4 regions of the Methylobacterium sp. WL69 genome follow, and region 1 is predicted to be linked to each of the others. Evidence: riboswitches for the same ligand, from Rfam matches in the RefSeq annotation. Region 1 holds a riboswitch; each other region holds the start of a gene.
What was found. Region 1 has a riboswitch for cobalamin ahead of FV218_RS08470 (CbtB-domain containing protein). Riboswitches for the same ligand answer to the same signal wherever they lie in the genome.
Positions count from the first base shown of each region.

Region 2: another riboswitch for cobalamin. It lies ahead of FV218_RS05915 (TonB-dependent siderophore receptor); the one in region 1 lies ahead of FV218_RS08470 (CbtB-domain containing protein).
Region 3: another riboswitch for cobalamin. It lies ahead of FV218_RS00370 (TonB-dependent receptor); the one in region 1 lies ahead of FV218_RS08470 (CbtB-domain containing protein).
Region 4: another riboswitch for cobalamin. It lies ahead of FV218_RS16745 (TonB-dependent siderophore receptor); the one in region 1 lies ahead of FV218_RS08470 (CbtB-domain containing protein).

Region 1 covers NZ_VRUZ01000020.1:31,131-35,128, reverse strand. The annotation lists gene cobW (cobalamin biosynthesis protein CobW) at 1-667, opposite strand, end outside; gene FV218_RS08480 (DUF1636 domain-containing protein) at 664-1,056, opposite strand; gene FV218_RS08475 (CbtA family protein) at 1,049-1,798, opposite strand; gene FV218_RS08470 (CbtB-domain containing protein) at 1,825-2,001, opposite strand; cobalamin riboswitch at 2,054-2,251, opposite strand; gene cobU (bifunctional adenosylcobinamide kinase/adenosylcobinamide-phosphate guanylyltransferase) at 2,340-2,888, shown strand; gene cobO (cob(I)yrinic acid a,c-diamide adenosyltransferase) at 2,885-3,484, shown strand; gene FV218_RS08455 (hypothetical protein) at 3,635-3,973, shown strand.
Region 2 covers NZ_VRUZ01000012.1:38,612-42,609, forward strand. The annotation lists gene FV218_RS05905 (hypothetical protein) at 1-486, shown strand, start outside; gene FV218_RS05910 (AAA family ATPase) at 537-1,031, shown strand; cobalamin riboswitch at 1,128-1,327, shown strand; gene FV218_RS05915 (TonB-dependent siderophore receptor) at 1,437-3,545, shown strand; gene FV218_RS05920 (heparan-alpha-glucosaminide N-acetyltransferase domain-containing protein) at 3,545-3,998, shown strand, end outside.
Region 3 covers NZ_VRUZ01000001.1:71,571-75,568, forward strand. The annotation lists gene FV218_RS00365 (CusA/CzcA family heavy metal efflux RND transporter) at 1-1,649, shown strand, start outside; cobalamin riboswitch at 1,701-1,913, shown strand; gene FV218_RS00370 (TonB-dependent receptor) at 2,061-3,998, shown strand, end outside.
Region 4 covers NZ_VRUZ01000071.1:5,274-9,271, forward strand. The annotation lists gene FV218_RS16730 (serine hydrolase domain-containing protein) at 1-269, shown strand, start outside; gene FV218_RS16735 (DUF2147 domain-containing protein) at 359-961, opposite strand; gene FV218_RS16740 (hypothetical protein) at 1,236-1,445, opposite strand; cobalamin riboswitch at 1,917-2,119, shown strand; gene FV218_RS16745 (TonB-dependent siderophore receptor) at 2,437-3,998, shown strand, end outside.

The sequences.
Region 1 (3,998 bases):
CGCGCGGGTCGAGGCGGCCGTGCTCGGCCTCCACCATCTTCACGGCGCGGGGCAGGTGAGCCTGGACCTCGGCGCGGACTTTTTCGCGGCCGGCGGCGTCGAGGAGGTCGGCCTTGTTCATCACCACGAGGTCGGCGCAGAGGATCTGGTCCTCGAACACCTCTTCGAGGGGGTTGTCGTGATCGACGTTCGTGTCCTCGGCGCGCTGGGCGGCGGAGGCCGCCGGATCGTCGGCGAAGAACCCCGCCGCCACGGCCGGGCCGTCGATGACCGCGATGACGCCGTCGACGGTCACCCGCGAGCGGATCGCCGGCCACTGGAACGCCTGGACCAGGGGTTTCGGCAGGGCGAGGCCCGAGGTCTCGATGAGGATGTGGGTCGGCGGGTCGGCCCGGTCGAGGAGCTTGTTCAAGGCCGGCACGAAATCGTCGGCGACGGTGCAGCAGATGCAGCCGTTGGCGAGCTCGACGATGTCCTCGTCCCGGCAGCCCTCGATGCCGCAGGCGGCGAGGAACGAGCCGTCGAAGCCGAGATCGCCGAACTCGTTGACGATGATGGCGAGCCGCCGGCCGTTCGCGTTCTCCACGAGGTGGCGCACGAGCGTCGTCTTGCCGGCCCCGAGAAAGCCGGTGACGATGGTGCAGGGGATTTTTTCGACGAGGCTCATTCGGCGGCGTCCGGAATGGGGTGCGCCGCGAGCGGCGGGATGCGGGCGACGACGCCCTTGCGGAATTCGGGGGGCCGCGCCTTCCACGGCACGATGCCGTCGGGCGTCTCGCCGTAGAGGCCGACGCCCTCCAGGATGGTGCGCGCGGATTCGGTGGCGTCGAGGTCGCCGTAGACGTAGGTCCAACGTCCTTCCGAGGCGACGGCGACGGTGCAGGGCCGCTTGCACACGGACAGGCACTCGACGCCCTCGATGCGCAGGCCGGGCCGGCCGTGCTCGCCCACCGCGTCGCGGAGCGCACTCAGCAGTCGGGCGCCGGCGCGGGGCTCGGCCGGGTCGCCGGCCGCGCGGCAGGCGGTGCAGACGTAGAGGGTGACGTCCTCAGCCATGGGACGCCGCCTTCCGGCCGAACAGGCTCCAGGCCCAGCCATAGGCCAGCCCGATCACCGCCCAGAACACGAAGGCGATGCCGAGGGAGCGCGCGGCGAACTGCGCCGCGTAGCCCGCCGGCAGGGCCGAAGCGGCGTGGCTCGTCTCCGGCGCCCCGGCGAGGTGCGGCGCCACGAGGAGGACGAGGCCGCCGGCGATGGAGATCGGCGTGCGCCGGACTGCGATGAGGTAGAGCCCCATGGCCGTGGCGGTGGCGGTCATCACCCACCAGAACTGACGGTCGGCCAGCGGCGCCGCCTCCATGCCCGGCAGTTCCGGCGGCAGGCCGAGGGCGGGTGCGAGGGCGACCGCGAGGAAGCCGGCTACGGCGAAGCGCAGGCCGGTCTCGGGGGTCGGCTCGCGGCCGACGGCGAGGAGGACCGCGCCGAGCAGCAGGGCGTAGCCGACGCCGCCGACCAGGGTGGCGAGGGCCGTGAACGCCATGCGGGGCAGGCCGGGACCCGGCTGCCACTCGGGCGCGGTTTCGCCGCCGGAGACGGCCGGGTCCTTCGCGCCGTGGTCGTGCCCGCCGTGAACCCGCACGACGAGGGACGCGAAAGTAGGAGCGGAGGCAGAAGCCTGCGTCTCGTAGCGCTCGGCCACGATGATGAGCGGCGAGGTGAGCGCGAGCTGCAGGCCCGTCGCGACCACAGCCGCGAGGAAGCCGGCGACCAGGGCCGCCGACACGAGCCGGATGATCATGGGGGGTCTACCCTGGCGCTAAACGCTCAGTGGCAGGGGAAATTCTGGGTGTGGCGGAAATCGTGTGCCGCGTTGTGCAGCGCCATCGCCGGGGCGAAGCCCGCCATGAACACGAGGCCGAGGCCGAGGAACGCGGCGACCATCACGGCGCCGAGGCGCTCGTTGGTGCGGGTGCCGGTGAGAACGAGGGTGTTGGTGGTCATCGGTTGATCTCCTGGCCGCCCCGCCGGCGGCCGTGGTCGAAGGTGAGGACGGAAGTCCCCGGTGCCGGACGGCAGGTCTCCTGGCTCGCGGGTCGTCCGGTTCATGCCGCCTTCCCGGATCGCTCCAGTGGCCGATGGCAGGCCCGTCGCCGCTCACAGTTGCGGGGGCAGCCGCGGTTTCAAGGCGCTCGCCCCTCACCGCATTCCCTTTTCACCCCGTCGCCGGGGCACCGTCCGATCCCAGCTTCTACGCGGTCGCACGATCCCTGACAACGCGCCGCCCCGCCGTTTCGCGCGCCTTTGACCACACGATGACGTTTCGGGCTAAAGGATGCGCCATGCCCCAGCCCCCTCCCCACACCACCCTGGTTCTCGGCGGCGCGCGCTCGGGCAAGAGCGTCCATGCCGAGGGCCTGATCGAGGCCTGCCCGGCGCCGTGGCTCTACCTCGCCACCGCCCAGGCCTGGGACAGCGAGATGCGCGGCCGCATCGCGCTTCATCGCGACCGGCGGTCCGCCGACTGGATCACCCGGGACGTGCCGATGGACTTGGCCCAGGCCGTCGCCGCCTCGCAAGGCCCAGTGCTCGTCGATTGCCTCACCCTGTGGCTCACCAACCTCATCCTGGCGGAGGCCGATGTCGAGGCTGCGACCGTACAACTGCTCGCCGCCTGCGCCGGGGCGCCGGGGCCGGTGGTGCTGGTCGGCAGCGAGGTCGGCCTCGGCATCGTGCCGGACAACGCCCTCGCCCGCCGGTTCCGCGACGCGGCGGGGCGCCTGCACCAGCGCCTGGCGGCGCAGGCCGACCGCGTCGTGTTCATGGTGGCGGGCCTGCCGATGATCGTGAAACCTCAACTCCCGAATCCCTCGCCCGGAGCGACCCCATGACCGAAGCCGACCGCCATCGCGAAAAGATGGAGAAGCGCAAAGCCGTGCAGGATGCCGAGGTGGCGGAGAAAACCATCGAGAAGGGCCTCCTCATCGTCAACACCGGCCCCGGCAAGGGCAAGACCACGGCGGCCCTCGGGCTGATGCTGCGGGCGCTCGGCCACGGCTGGCGGGTCGGCGTGGTGCAGTTCATCAAGGGCGCCTGGGACACGGGCGAGAAGCACGCGCTGAAAGCCTTCGGCGACCGGATCGACTGGCACACCCTCGGCGAAGGCTTCACCTGGGAGACCCAGGACAAGGCCCGCGACATCGCCGCCGCCGAGCACGCCTGGGCCAAGGCGCTAGACCTCATGGCCGACCCGACCATCCGCCTCGTTGTGCTGGACGAGCTCAACATCGCCCTGCGCTACGACTACCTGCCCCTCGACGCCGTGGTGGCGGCGTTCCGGGCCCGTCGGCCCGACCTCCACGTCATCGTCACCGGCCGCAACGCCAAACCCGCCCTCATCGAGGCCGCCGACCTCGTCACCGAGATGGTCTCGGTGAAGCACCACTTCGCGGCGGGGGTGAAGGCGCAGGAGGGGATCGAGTTCTAGGCACAAGCCGCCGGCGTCGGTGCTTTCCGCTTGATCCCGCGCCGGGGACGTTGCGTAATCAGTCCGATGCAATTCGGAGTTGAAGCGATGCGCCTCAGGACGGTTCTCATGCCGCTTCTCGCGGGTTCCCTTCTCGTGGGTCCCTTGGCAATGCCCGCGCCTGCAAGCGCGGAAGCCCTGTGCGGCCACGAGGTCGTGTCCATCGAGCAGATGGTGCGGGACATCCAGGCGAAGGCCGGCGGCCGCGTAAGTCTGGACAACGCAAGTTTCGTCGCCGTCGACGATCCGGCCAACATGATTCTGTGGACGTTCGCCAAGCCGAGCGGCGGCCGGTTTCCCGCCTACATCTGCCGCAAGGTCGTCCAGGAGGATGGCAAGGTCGTCGTCCAGCTGAGGGCTCTGTGCCGGGGCCCGAAGCCGGAATGCGACGCGTTGATTGCCAGCGTCCTCGATCAGCAGCAGAAGGCGACCCAGTCTATCCGGCGCTGATCTGATCACGTCCCCGATCCGACGA
Region 2 (3,998 bases), on a different contig from region 1:
GCAAACCCCATCGGGCCGCATCTCGTCGCCATGAGCCCGCACCGGGTGTTCCTGGCGCAGGTCGGGCGCGTCGAGGTCTATGCCCCGATCCCTGGTCCCGGCGGTACCAGTCCTGAAGGTCCGCATACGCACGTGCTGCCCAAGCTCCTGCGCAGCGGTCGGACCCATGCCGCCACGACGCCAATCCCGGCGGGCTGGGTCCCCTGCGCCGGCCTGCACCCGGCGCACCCCTACAAGAACATGATGGGCGACCGCATCGCCTTCGATACCGACCGCTACGAAGCGTTCCAGGCGATGCTCGACCATTGGGGTGATCCGGAACTCGTGGCGATCAAGCGCGGCGGGCCCGAGGCGCCCGGCGGCACGGTATCGACCCGCCACGCCCAGGGCGCACGCCGCGTCGCTGAGGCCCAGGCTCGTTACCTGCGCGGCGAGATCATCGAGGGCTCGGCGAGCGACGACGAGGATGCGGAGGCGACGGCCTGACCGTGACCCGGACGGTGCCCGGCAGGAATCGTCCGGGGGCACCCCAGAGGGTGATCGGCCTGATCGGCTGCCCGGGTGCGGGTAAGACGACCTACGCCCGCCGCTTCGATCCGCTCGACGGCTGGGTCCACCTCACCCTCGACGACTTCCGTCAGACGCTCTGGCCGCCGCACCGGCAGGTCTACTGGGAACTCAGGCAGGGCTCACATGACGATGCGGCCCGGGACGTCCTGCACCGGGTCAAGGAAGCGGCCCTGGATGCCGCCCTGACGAACGGCTTCAGCGTGGTGATGGCGGACACACATCTCACCAGACCCGTGTTCGAGCGCGAGCTCGGGATCGTCGCCCGACACGGGCTCACCGTGGAGTGGAAAGTGTTCGACGTGCCGTGGGAGGTCCTGAAAGTCCGCAACGCGGAGCGTGGTCGCGTGGACCCGTCGCATCGCCAGCCGGATGAGGTCCTCCGGTTCACCTACGAGGTTTTCCAATCCCCGGACGCTTGGTGGCGTAGCTTGCCGCCGCAGCAGGTCGAGGTCCTGACCTGACGGACGCAGCGTGCGATCCGTGTTCCCAAGTGTTGCCGGCAGGGCATAACCCCTCGTGCATTGCACTTGGTCCGTTGACGGGCATGGGCGTCGGCATGTTAGCTCGGCCGTGACGGTTCCTCCCCGGAGGATCAAAAGGGAACGCGGTGCGGGGGTAGCCCCAACGCCGCGGCTGCCCCCGCAACTGTAAGCGGCGAGCCCTTCGCCACCGACGTCACTGAGCGGCCTCGCTCGGGAAGACGGTGAAGGGCGATGACCCGCGAGCCAGGAGACCTGCCGTCAGTCGTGGTCACACGCGAGACACGCTGGGCGGGGTGCCCCGGCGGGTGCGGAAGCATGCGCGCTGCGCGTGGTTCGGCCTCGTTCGCGGTGACGTGCCACTGCCGTCGCCCGAGGCCCATCAACGTGTCCCGTTCACCGTCCATCCCGCTGATGTCCGTGCTGGCCCTGTCCTGCGCGATCCCCACCGCCGTGGCCGCCCAGGGGGCGCCCGCCAGGGAGACCGCCGTGGTGCTCGATGCGCTGTCGGTCGAGGGGACCCTCACCGCCACGCCGACCTATCGGGTGCCGGAGCTCTACAGCGGCACCAAGACGGTGACGCCGCGCCGCGACCTGCCGCAGCAGGTCGACGTTGTGCCCCGGGAGGTCCTGGTCGACACCGCCGCGACCCGGGTCGAGCGCGCCCTCGACTACGTGCCCGGGGTCGGCAAGCAGAACGACTTCGGCGCCCAGAACCTCGCCCTGTACTCGGTGCGAGGCTTCGCAACCCAGGATATCTTCCAGAATGGGTTCAACATCGCCCGCGGCTACAACGGCGCCCCCGACACCCAGAACGTCCAGTCCATCGAGGTCCTGAAGGGCCCGGCCGGCGCCCTCTATGGCCGCAGCGATCCGGGCGGGACCGTGAATATCCTCACCAAGCAGCCCGTGGCCCGGCCCTTCGTCGAGATGGGCACACTGTTCGGAAGCTTCGGCACCGCCCGCACCACGGTCGATGCCGGCGGGGCGCTGAGCGAGGACGGCCGCGTGCTCTACCGCTTCAACGGCGCGCTCGCCCGCCAGGACAGCTTTCGCGATTTCGTCGACGGCGACCGAGTGCTCCTGGCGCCCGTGGTGAGCTGGCAGGTGACGCCCGACACCAAGATCATCTTCGAGGCGCAGTACCTGCGCAACCGCCAGACCTTCGACCGAGGCACCGTCGCGGTGAACAACCGCCTCGGCCTCGTCCCGCGCTCACGCTTCTTCGGCGAGCCGGGCGACGATTCCGTGTCCGAGAGCGCTCTGTTGCAGGTCCGTCTGGAGCACGCCTTCAACACCGACTGGCAACTGCGTGTCGCCACCCACCTCAACACCGGCAGCCTCACCGGCCTGCAGACCGGCGCGACCGGGATCCTCGACGACGGGCGCACGCTACTGCGCGAGTTCCGCCAGCACGACTTCACCTGGGGCGTTGCCATCGGCCAGGCCGAACTCGTCGGGCGCTTCGAGACCGGGCCCATCGCCCACACCCTGCTGCTCGGCCTGGAGCACGAGCGCTACAACAGCACCGAGAACCTTCTGCGCTCGACCCCGCGCCTCGACCCCTTCGCCATCGACCTGTTCAACCCGGTCTACGGGCAGGCCAAGCCCTCGTTCACGCGCCGCTACGGCGCCAGCGAGAACGTCGGCAACACAGCCGTCTACCTCCAGGACCAGATCGCCCTCAGCCCGGAATGGAAGCTGCTGCTGGGCAACCGAACCGACTTCTACAACCAGACCTTCCGGGACAAGGTCGCGGGCGAGCGCACCGAGCAGGACCGCACCGGGTTCTCGCCGCGGGCCGGCCTCGTCTACCAGCCGCTGTCGTTCCTGGCGCTCTACGGCAATGTCGCCGCCTCGTTCCGCCCCAATACCGGCTTCGACAGCGCGACGCGGCCCTTCGCTCCCGAGACCGGGTTCGCCTACGAGGTCGGGGCCAAGCTCGACCTGTTCGACGGCCTCAGCGTGACGGGCGCCGCCTTCCACATCGAGAAGGAGAACGTGCTCACCACCGATCCGGCGGACTTCTTCTTCCAGATCGCCGCCGGGGCCGTGCGCAGCCAGGGCTTCGACGTGAGCCTGGTCGGACAGGTCACGCCTGAGTTCAGGGTCATCGGCGGCTACGCCTTCATCGACGCGGCCGTCACCCGCGACGAGGTGCTGCGTCCCGGGTCACCCCTCCTCAACATCCCGCGCCACAGCGGTTCCCTGCTCGGCATCTACGAGGTCCAGGCCGGCGACTGGAAGGGTTTTGGTATTGGCGGTGGGTTCCGGGCCGTCGGCTCGCGACTCGGCGACAGCGGAGTCGAGAGCTTCCGGCTGCCCGGTTACATCCTGACAGACGCGCTGGCCTACTACCGCTACGAGAATCTGCGCTTCGGCCTGAACGTCGACAACATTTTCGACGAGACCTACTACGAGCGCTCCTACAACACCTTCTGGGTCGGCGTCGGCGAGCCGCGGCGGGTCACCGTCAGCATGACGGCGCGGTTCTGATGGGCGAGCGTCCGGGAAAACCTGAGGCGTCGGCCTGCGCACCGGCCGTGTCCAGCCGCATCGCCTCGATCGATGCCCTGCGAGGGCTGGTGATGGTGCTGATGCTCCTCGACCACCTGCGCGAGACCTGGTTCCTCCACGTTCCCGTGGCCGACCCGGTCGACGCCCGGACCACCCTGACAGCCGTGGCCCTGGCCCGCCTCGTCGTCAGCCTGTGCGCGCCCATCTTCATCGCGCTGACCGGCGTGGCAGCCTTCCTGTTCGGCACGAGGCACACGCTGTCGGAGACGCGAGCCTACCTGCTGAAGCGTGGCCTTGTTCTAATGGCACTGGAGGTTATCTACCTGTCGGAACTGTACTGGGGCGTGGCCATTCCAACGCTCTGGCTGCAGGTGATCTGGTGCATCGGCGTCTGCATGATCGTCCTCGCGGCCATGATCGGCCTGCCACGTC
Region 3 (3,998 bases), on a different contig from region 1:
ATCCGGTGAACAGACTCCTGATCTGGATCTACCGACCGCTCATCGCAGGCGTCCTGCGGGCGCGGGTGCTCACCATCCTGTTGGCCCTCGTCGTCCTGGCGGCGACGGCATGGCCGGCGAGCCGGCTCGGCTCCGAGTTCATGCCCGACCTCGACGAGGGCACCTTGATGTACATGCCGACCACGCTGCCGGGCATCTCGGTGACCAAGGCCGGGGACCTGCTCGCCACCCAGGACAGGATCATCAAGTCGTTCCCCGAGGTCGCCTCGGTCTACGGCAAGGCCGGTCGGGCCAACACCGCGACCGACCCGGCGCCGTCCGAGATGTTCGAGACCATCGTCAACCTGAAGCCGAAGGCGGAGTGGCGACCCGGGGTCACGACGGCGAGCCTGAAGGCCGAGATGGACGCCGCGCTCCAGTTCCCCGGGGTCTCGAATGCCTGGACCCAGCCGATCCGCGCCCGCATCGACATGCTCTCGACCGGCATCCGTACGCCGGTCGGGATCAAGGTGCTGGGGACGGACCTTTCCGAGATGGAGAAGGTCGCCCGCCAGGTCGAGGCGGTGGTGAAGGCGGTGCCGGGCACGTCGAGCGCCTACGCCGAACGGGTGCAGGGCGGCTACTTCCTCGACATCACCCCCGACCGCGAGGCGCTGGGCCGGTACGGGCTGACCGTCGGCGACGTGCAGGACGTGATCGGGATGGCGCTCGGCGGCGAGAGCGTCACCAACACCGTCGAGGGCCGCGAGCGCTACACCGTCAACGTACGCTACCCGCGCGCCTTCCGCTCCGACCCGCGCTCCATCGCCTCCGAGGTTCAGGTGCCGATCCCGGGTGGGGGCACGGTACCGCTCGGTGAGGTCGCCAAGGTTCAGTTGAACCGTGGCCCGACCCAGATCCGGACCGAGAACGGGCAACTCGCGGTCTTCATCTACGTCGACGTCGCCGGTCGCGACCTCGGGGGCTACGTCGCCGAGGCGCGGGCGGCGGTCGCCAAAGAGGTGAGCCTGCCGCAGGGTACCCTCGTGCAGTGGAGCGGTCAGGTCGAGTACCTCGACCGGGCGACGGCCCGGCTCAAGGTCGTGGTGCCGCTGACGCTGCTGATCGTGTTCCTGCTGCTGTACCTCAACTTCCGTCGACTGACCGAGACCCTGATCGTGATGCTGTCGCTGCCGTTCGCGCTCGTCGGCGGGGTCTGGCTGATGTGGTGGATGGGCTTCAACCTGTCGGTGGCGGTGGCCGTCGGCTTCATAGCACTGGCAGGCGTCGCGGCCGAGACCGGGGTGATCATGCTGGTCTACCTCGATCATGCGCTGGCCGAGATCCGGGCCGGATGCGACCGCGCCGGACGGGCACTCACCCGTGCCGACCTGCGGAGGGCCATCATGATCGGCGCGGTGGAGCGGGTGCGTCCGAAGATGATGACGGTGGTCGCCATCATGGCCGGGCTCCTGCCGATCCTGTGGAGCACCGGATCGGGCTCTGAGGTTATGCAGCGGATCGCGGTCCCCATGATCGGCGGCATGGTCTCGTCGACCGTCCTGACCCTCGTGGTAATCCCTGCGGTCTACGGCCTGGTGAAGGGCTGGGGACTGCCGCGGTCCGAACCGAATGCCATCGACCCCGAGGCCCGACTTGTAACGTTATGAACACACAGGGCGGAAAACCCCGAAGCGACATTGACGCTGGGCCATTCCCTCAGGTCCTGTATGTCCGACGGTTCCTCCCCGGAGGATCAAAAGGGAACGCGGTGAGGATGAGGTCCGAAAGGGCCTTCCCGAAGCCGCGGCTGCCCCCGCAACTGTAAGCGGCGAGCCCATCATCAACACGTCACTGGGTCTTCGGGCCTGGGAAGACGATGAGAGGGCGGTGACCCGCGAGCCAGGAGACCTGCCGTCAGTCGTGGTCACACGCGAAACGCATCGGGCGGGGTGTCCTGATGGGTGTCGAGGCGCCCGGCTGCCCTAACGGCAGGCAAGCGCCCAGGCCTCGTTCGCGGTGACGTGCCACAGACGTCGCCCGAGGCTTGTCCCGTGTCCTTTCCTTCCCGAACCGCGTGCTTGCGCACGCTCGCGCTCGCCTGCGCCGCCCTTTCCGGTCCCGTGCTCGCGCAACAGGCCGCCGCCCCCTTCGCCGATGTCCCGCGCGGGGCCGAGGCGGCCGTCACGCTCTCCGAGCTTTCCGTCTCCGCCACCGGCGTGCCGACGCCCGTCGACCAGGTCGGATCAAGCGTCACCGTGCTCACCGCCGCCACCCTGGAGGCCCAGCAGCGCCGCACCGTCCCGGATGCCCTCCAGCAGGTACCGGGCCTCAACGTCGTGCAGACCGGCGGCCCGGGCGGTCAGACCTCGGTGTTCATTCGCGGCTCGAACTCGAACCACGTGAAGGTGCTCATCGACGGCATCGACGCGACCGACCCGTCGAACCCGAACGGCTCCTTCGACTTCGGGCAACTCCTGACCGACGACCTCTCCCGCATCGAGGTGCTCAGGGGTCCCCAGAGCGGCCTCTATGGCAGCGACGCCATTGGAGGCGCGGTCTCCTTCACGACGAAGCGTGGCGAGGGACCGGCCAGGGCCACCGCGCGGATCGAGGGCGGCTCGTTCGGTACCTTCAACCAAAGCGGCAGGATCAGCGGGTCGGAGGACGGCTTCGACTATTCGGTCTCGATCCAGCACTTCCGTGCGGCCGCGACGCCGGTGACGCCGCCGAACCTCGTCCCGCTCGGCCGGGCGATCCATCCGAATTTTTACGACAACGAGACCGTCTCGGCGAAGTTCGGCTACCAGTTCACCGACACCTTCCGCATCAACTCGGTGACGCGCTTCATCAATTCCCGCCTCCTGTTCACCGGCACCGACTTCAGCACCTTCCCGGCCTTCCCGGCGGCGTTCCGGAGTGCCGCCGACGTGCAGCAGGTCTTCACCCGCAACGAGGCCGAATGGACGCCGTTCGCCGGCTTCCACAACCTCTTCGCCATCAACTACTCGAACCTGTTCAACAGACAGCAGGGCCCCCTAGACCCCCTTGCCACGCCGGACGCGACAACGGGCCTGGGCGAGCGCACGCGCTACGAGTACCGCGGGGACTACCAGCTCTCGCCCGGCAATCTGATCCTGTTCGGGGCGCAGCGTGACGACGAGAGCCTGTCGACCACCGACCCGAGCCCGTTCGGGGCCGGCAACCTGCGGGCGAGGAACGGCAACACGGCCGGCTACGGGGAGGTGCAGCTAACGCCCTTCGAGCGGGCGGCGTTCGTGGCCAACATCCGCCACGACGAGAACGACGCGTTCGGGCCGGCCACCACTTTCCGCGTCGCGCCGAGCTACATTCTGCCCTTCACCGAGACCCGGATCAAAGGTAGCGTCGGCACCGGCTTCAAGGCGCCGACCCTGAGCCAGCTGTTCCAGAGCTTCCCGGCCTCGAACTTCTTCGCCAACCCGAACCTCAGGCCTGAGGAGAGCCTCGGCTACGACGCCGGCATCGAGCAGCCCCTGGGGGACCGCGTCCTCGTCGGCGCGACTTACTACGCCAACGACTTCAAGAACCTCATCACCTCGAACGCGACGTTCACCTCGAACGAGAACGTCGGCCGGGCCGAATCGTACGGGGCGGAAGCCTTCGTCGCTGTCCGGTTCTCCGATACCCTTACGGGCCGGGTCGACTACACCAACACGGTGACCAAGAACGAGATCACCAACCAGGAGCTCCTGCGACGGCCCCGCCACAAGGGCAGCGCGACAGCCTTTTGGACCCCCCTCCCGGGCCTGACCGTCAGCGGGACCGTGATCGTGCTCGGCCACTTCGTCGACGGCAACCGCGACTTCTCGGTGGCCCGGCTCAAGAACCCGGGCTTTACCCTGGTCAACTTCGCGGTGAACTACGACGTCAGCGAGACGGTGAGCGTGTTTGGGCGGGTCGATAACCTATTCGACCGCCGCTACGAGAACCCCACCGGCTTCCTCGGGGCAGGCCTCGCCGTGTACGGCGGCGTCCGC
Region 4 (3,998 bases), on a different contig from region 1:
TTGCCGCCATGGGCCAGCCGCGCTTCTCCGAGACGGCCTACACGGGCATCGGCTTCGGCCTCGGCTTCTCTGTGATGCTCGATCCGGCCCGGGCGCAGATCGTCGGGACACCGGGCGAAGCCGCCTGGGGCGGGCTCGCCAGCACCGCGTTCTGGGTCGACCCGGCCGAGGACCTCGCGGTGGTTCTCCTGGCCCAGCTCATCCCGTCCTCGGCCCTGCCGATCCGGCGCGAATTGCGGGTGCTGACCTACGCGGCCCTGGTGGACTGATCCAGATCCGAAAAAGCCGGTTCCGCGGGGCGAAGCCGGCTCGAATCTGTCCGCCTGACCTTGTCGCCCGATCCGGACGACGCGAGAGCCTACTCCGCGGCGGGCGCCGCGGGCGCGGCGCCGGGGGCTGCGGCCGGCTTTGCTCCGGGCTTCGGAGCCGCGGCCTTGGGGGCCCATTCCGCATCGGACCGGGGTCCGCCCGGCTGGTTCGTCGCCGCCGTGAGCTGGCCCGGAACGACGTCGTTGACCTTGCTCCAGGTCTGCGATCCGCACAGGAAGCCGAGCATGCAGCCGCGCACAGACAGCTCGGTGGGCTGATCGGCCCACATGGTCACGTCGTAGAACTTGCCCTCGTCGGCATTGTAGATCTTGCCGGCGTAGCGCGCATCAGCATCCGGCTTCAGGCCCATGATGAGCTGGTGACCGAGCGACGGGCGGGCCTGCTTCTTGGTGTCGGGATTCTTGAAATCGACGCGGGGCTGGCCCTTGTCGTTCAGGGGCACCTTCAACCAGACGACGTAGCCGCACAGGTTGGTGTTCTGCGGGCCGCACTTCTCGACACGGATGCGGGCACGGCCATCCTCTGTGAGGTAGGTCCCGGTCGCGTCGTTGGGCGTGGCGGCCAGGGCGGACCCGGGCAGCGCGGCCAGGGTCAGGCCGGCCAGAGCGGCGAGGGTCGATCGGTCGATCATGCGTTGGGTATCCTCAAACTTCGAAAACCTGCCGGGGGGCGCCATGAAGCCGATGCCGTGCCGACCCGCCGGAGCCGCCTGAAGGAGCGCCACCGGGCCGCACGCGGTCGTCGCCCCGTGCCGTGATGCTTCGCCATCGGATGCGAAGGTGACCGGATCATGACCGCCGCGCATCACCGCCGCGGGAATCCGGCTCCCGCGACTCCGGCCCGGTCCCGAACGCAAAAAGCCGGTGCTCTCGCACCGGCTCCAGGCTGCGTGAGGGAGAACGCGCCTATTCGGCGGCGGTCATCTCGGCGGTGAAGTGACCGCACCAATCCTTGGAGGCCACCACCGGCCACAGGCCCGGGGACTTCGGCTCGGGCTGGCTCACGGGCGGGTTGAAGCGGCACAGACCCGCGTCGCCGGCCGCCACGCCGCCGTTGAGCTTGTGGTCGTCGAAGAAGCGGCAGCTCTCGCAGGCGGCGCTGTGGTTGCTCGGCATCGTGTCTCTCCCGGTCGGATGGGCAGCCCAGCTGCCCGCTCCGTTCTGAATTAGAATAACTCTAATCAGAGGTCAATCACCGATTCCATGTTCGTTCGGTTCCCGTTGCAGGGACCCCCTTCAGGATCGCCGACCGGATGCACGGTGGCAGTCCGAAGCTCATTGATGCCCGTGGGATCGGCCGCAGGCCTGACGATCGCGCAGGCCGATCACATCGTGGTCGTGGCGGACGCCTGCTCGTCGACAGCGGCAGGCCGACGGAGCTTGCGTCGTGGGGTGACCGCTACAACGACCTGTGGTCCGCTTACCGTGACACGACCCATTGGCGCCTCCAGGACCGGCTGGCTGCCGATGCCGGAAACGGTTCCGTCCCCTGAGACCCTGTGCCAACGAGCGCCTTGCGTGGCAGCCGTGTCTCCGAGCCCGTGCAGAGGCCTTGCCGCGCTCGGGTTGACGGGATGTCCGGCCCCGGCCTAGCTTGAGGGCGACGGTTCCTCCCCGGAGGATCAAAAGGGAACGCGGTGAGGGGCTTTGCTCCGATGCCGTGGCTGCCCCCGCAACTGTAAGCGGCGAGCCCATCATCAACACGTCACTGGACCCGCGAGGATCTGGGAAGACGATGAGAGGGCGATGACCCGCGAGCCAGGAGACCTGCCGTCAGTCGTGGTCACACGCGAAACGCATCGGGCGGGGTGTCCTGGTGGGTGTCGAGGCGTCCGCCGTGGGCGGAGTGCATCGGCCCAGTTCGCGGTGACGTGCCACATCGCGCCTTCGCGCGCGCACGCCGTTTCCGCATGTGCCTGCCCGCGCCACCGCCCCAACTGCCCGTCGACCGTGATCGCGTGCCGCTTCCCAGCGGCCATGGCGTTCGCGCGTCGCAGCACGGTCAAGCGATGCCGGGACAAAGCGATTGTAACATTATAACATTCGTTTTAGGTGTCGTCGGAGCGTCGGTGCGAGCGACGCGTACCCTCGGACTGTCCTCACCCTTATGTCGTTCTTCCCGCGTTCCGCCCTGCCCTCCCTCCGTCCCGGTCACGGGGGCATCGGGGCAAGCTTTCTCGTTCTCGCGCCCCTTGTCGTTCTTGCGCCCCTCGCCGCTTCGGCACAGGAGCCCGCCGTCACCCTCGACACCCTGTCGGTGGCGGGCTCCGGCGTCGCGCCCACCGGACTGAACCTGCGTAACGTGGATCGCGGCGCCAGCCGCCTCGGCCTCACGCCCCTGGAGACGCCCGCCAGCGTCGATGTGATCTCAGGCGAGACCGCACGCCGACGCGGCCAGAACACCGTCGCCGAGGCCGTGACCGAGAACGCCACGGGCATCACCACCGTGGCGGCCCCCGGCAACGGCAACGGCGCCTTCACGGCCCGCGGGTTCGCCGGCCCGAACTCGATCCAGCAGCTCTACGACGGCACGCGCCTCTACGTGGGGGCCGGCACCGTCACCTTCCCGTTCGACACCTGGAACGTCGAGCGCATCGAGGTCCTGCGCGGCCCGGCCTCGGTGCTCTACGGCGACGGGGCCATCGGCGGCGTCGTCAACGTGGTGACGAAGAAGCCGGTGTTCACGCCCCTCAACGAGGCCCGCGCGGCGGTCGGGTCCGATGGCCTCGCCCGCCTCGCCCTGGATTCCGGCGGTCCCATCGGCGAGGCCCTGGCATACCGCTTCAACATCAGCGGCAACCGCTCCGGCGGCTGGATGCAGCCCGACGGAGACTTTCGCAACCTCGCGGTCTCGGGCGCCCTGACCCTGCAGGCGGCCCCCGACCTCGCCTTCACCCTGAGCCATGACCTCGGCTATCAGGAGCCGGCCCGCTACTGGGGCACGCCGCTCGTCAACGGTCGGATCCTCGATTCCATCCGGTTCAACAACTACAACGTCCGCGACGCCAAGATCTTCTGGACGGACAACTGGACCCAGCTCAAGACCGAGTGGAGCCCGAGCGCTGACATCACCGTGCGCAACACCGCCTACCGGCTCCAGAGCCGGCGCCAGTGGCTCGACGTCGAGCAATATGCGTTCAACCGCTCCACCGGCCGCATCGACCGCTCGGACTACCTCGAGATCTACCATCAGCAGGAGCAGGTCGGGAACCGCCTCGACGCCACGGTCCGGGGCACCGTGTTCGGGTTCCGCAACGAGTTCCTGGCCGGGTTCGACGTCAATCACATCGCCTTCCGGCACACCAACAACTTCTCGTCCGAAGGCGGCGGCCTCACCACGAGCGTGGACCCGCTCACCTACGACCCCGGCCTGTTTCCGGCCAACGGCCGTGCCACCCCCGCCTACGCCACCAGCACGAACCAGGCCTCGGTCTTCGCCGAGAACCGCCTGATCCTGTCGGATCAGGTCTCCCTGCTCACGGGCGTGCGCTTCGACGCCCCAACCCTGAACCGCCGGAACCTCGTCACCGGGGACAGCTTCCAGCGGGATTTCCAGGCCCTGAGCTACCGCTTCGGTGCCGTCTACGCCCCGAGCCCGGACCTCTCCCTCTACGCGCAATACGCCACCGCCACCGATCCGGTGGGCAGCCTCATCACCCTGTCGCAGAG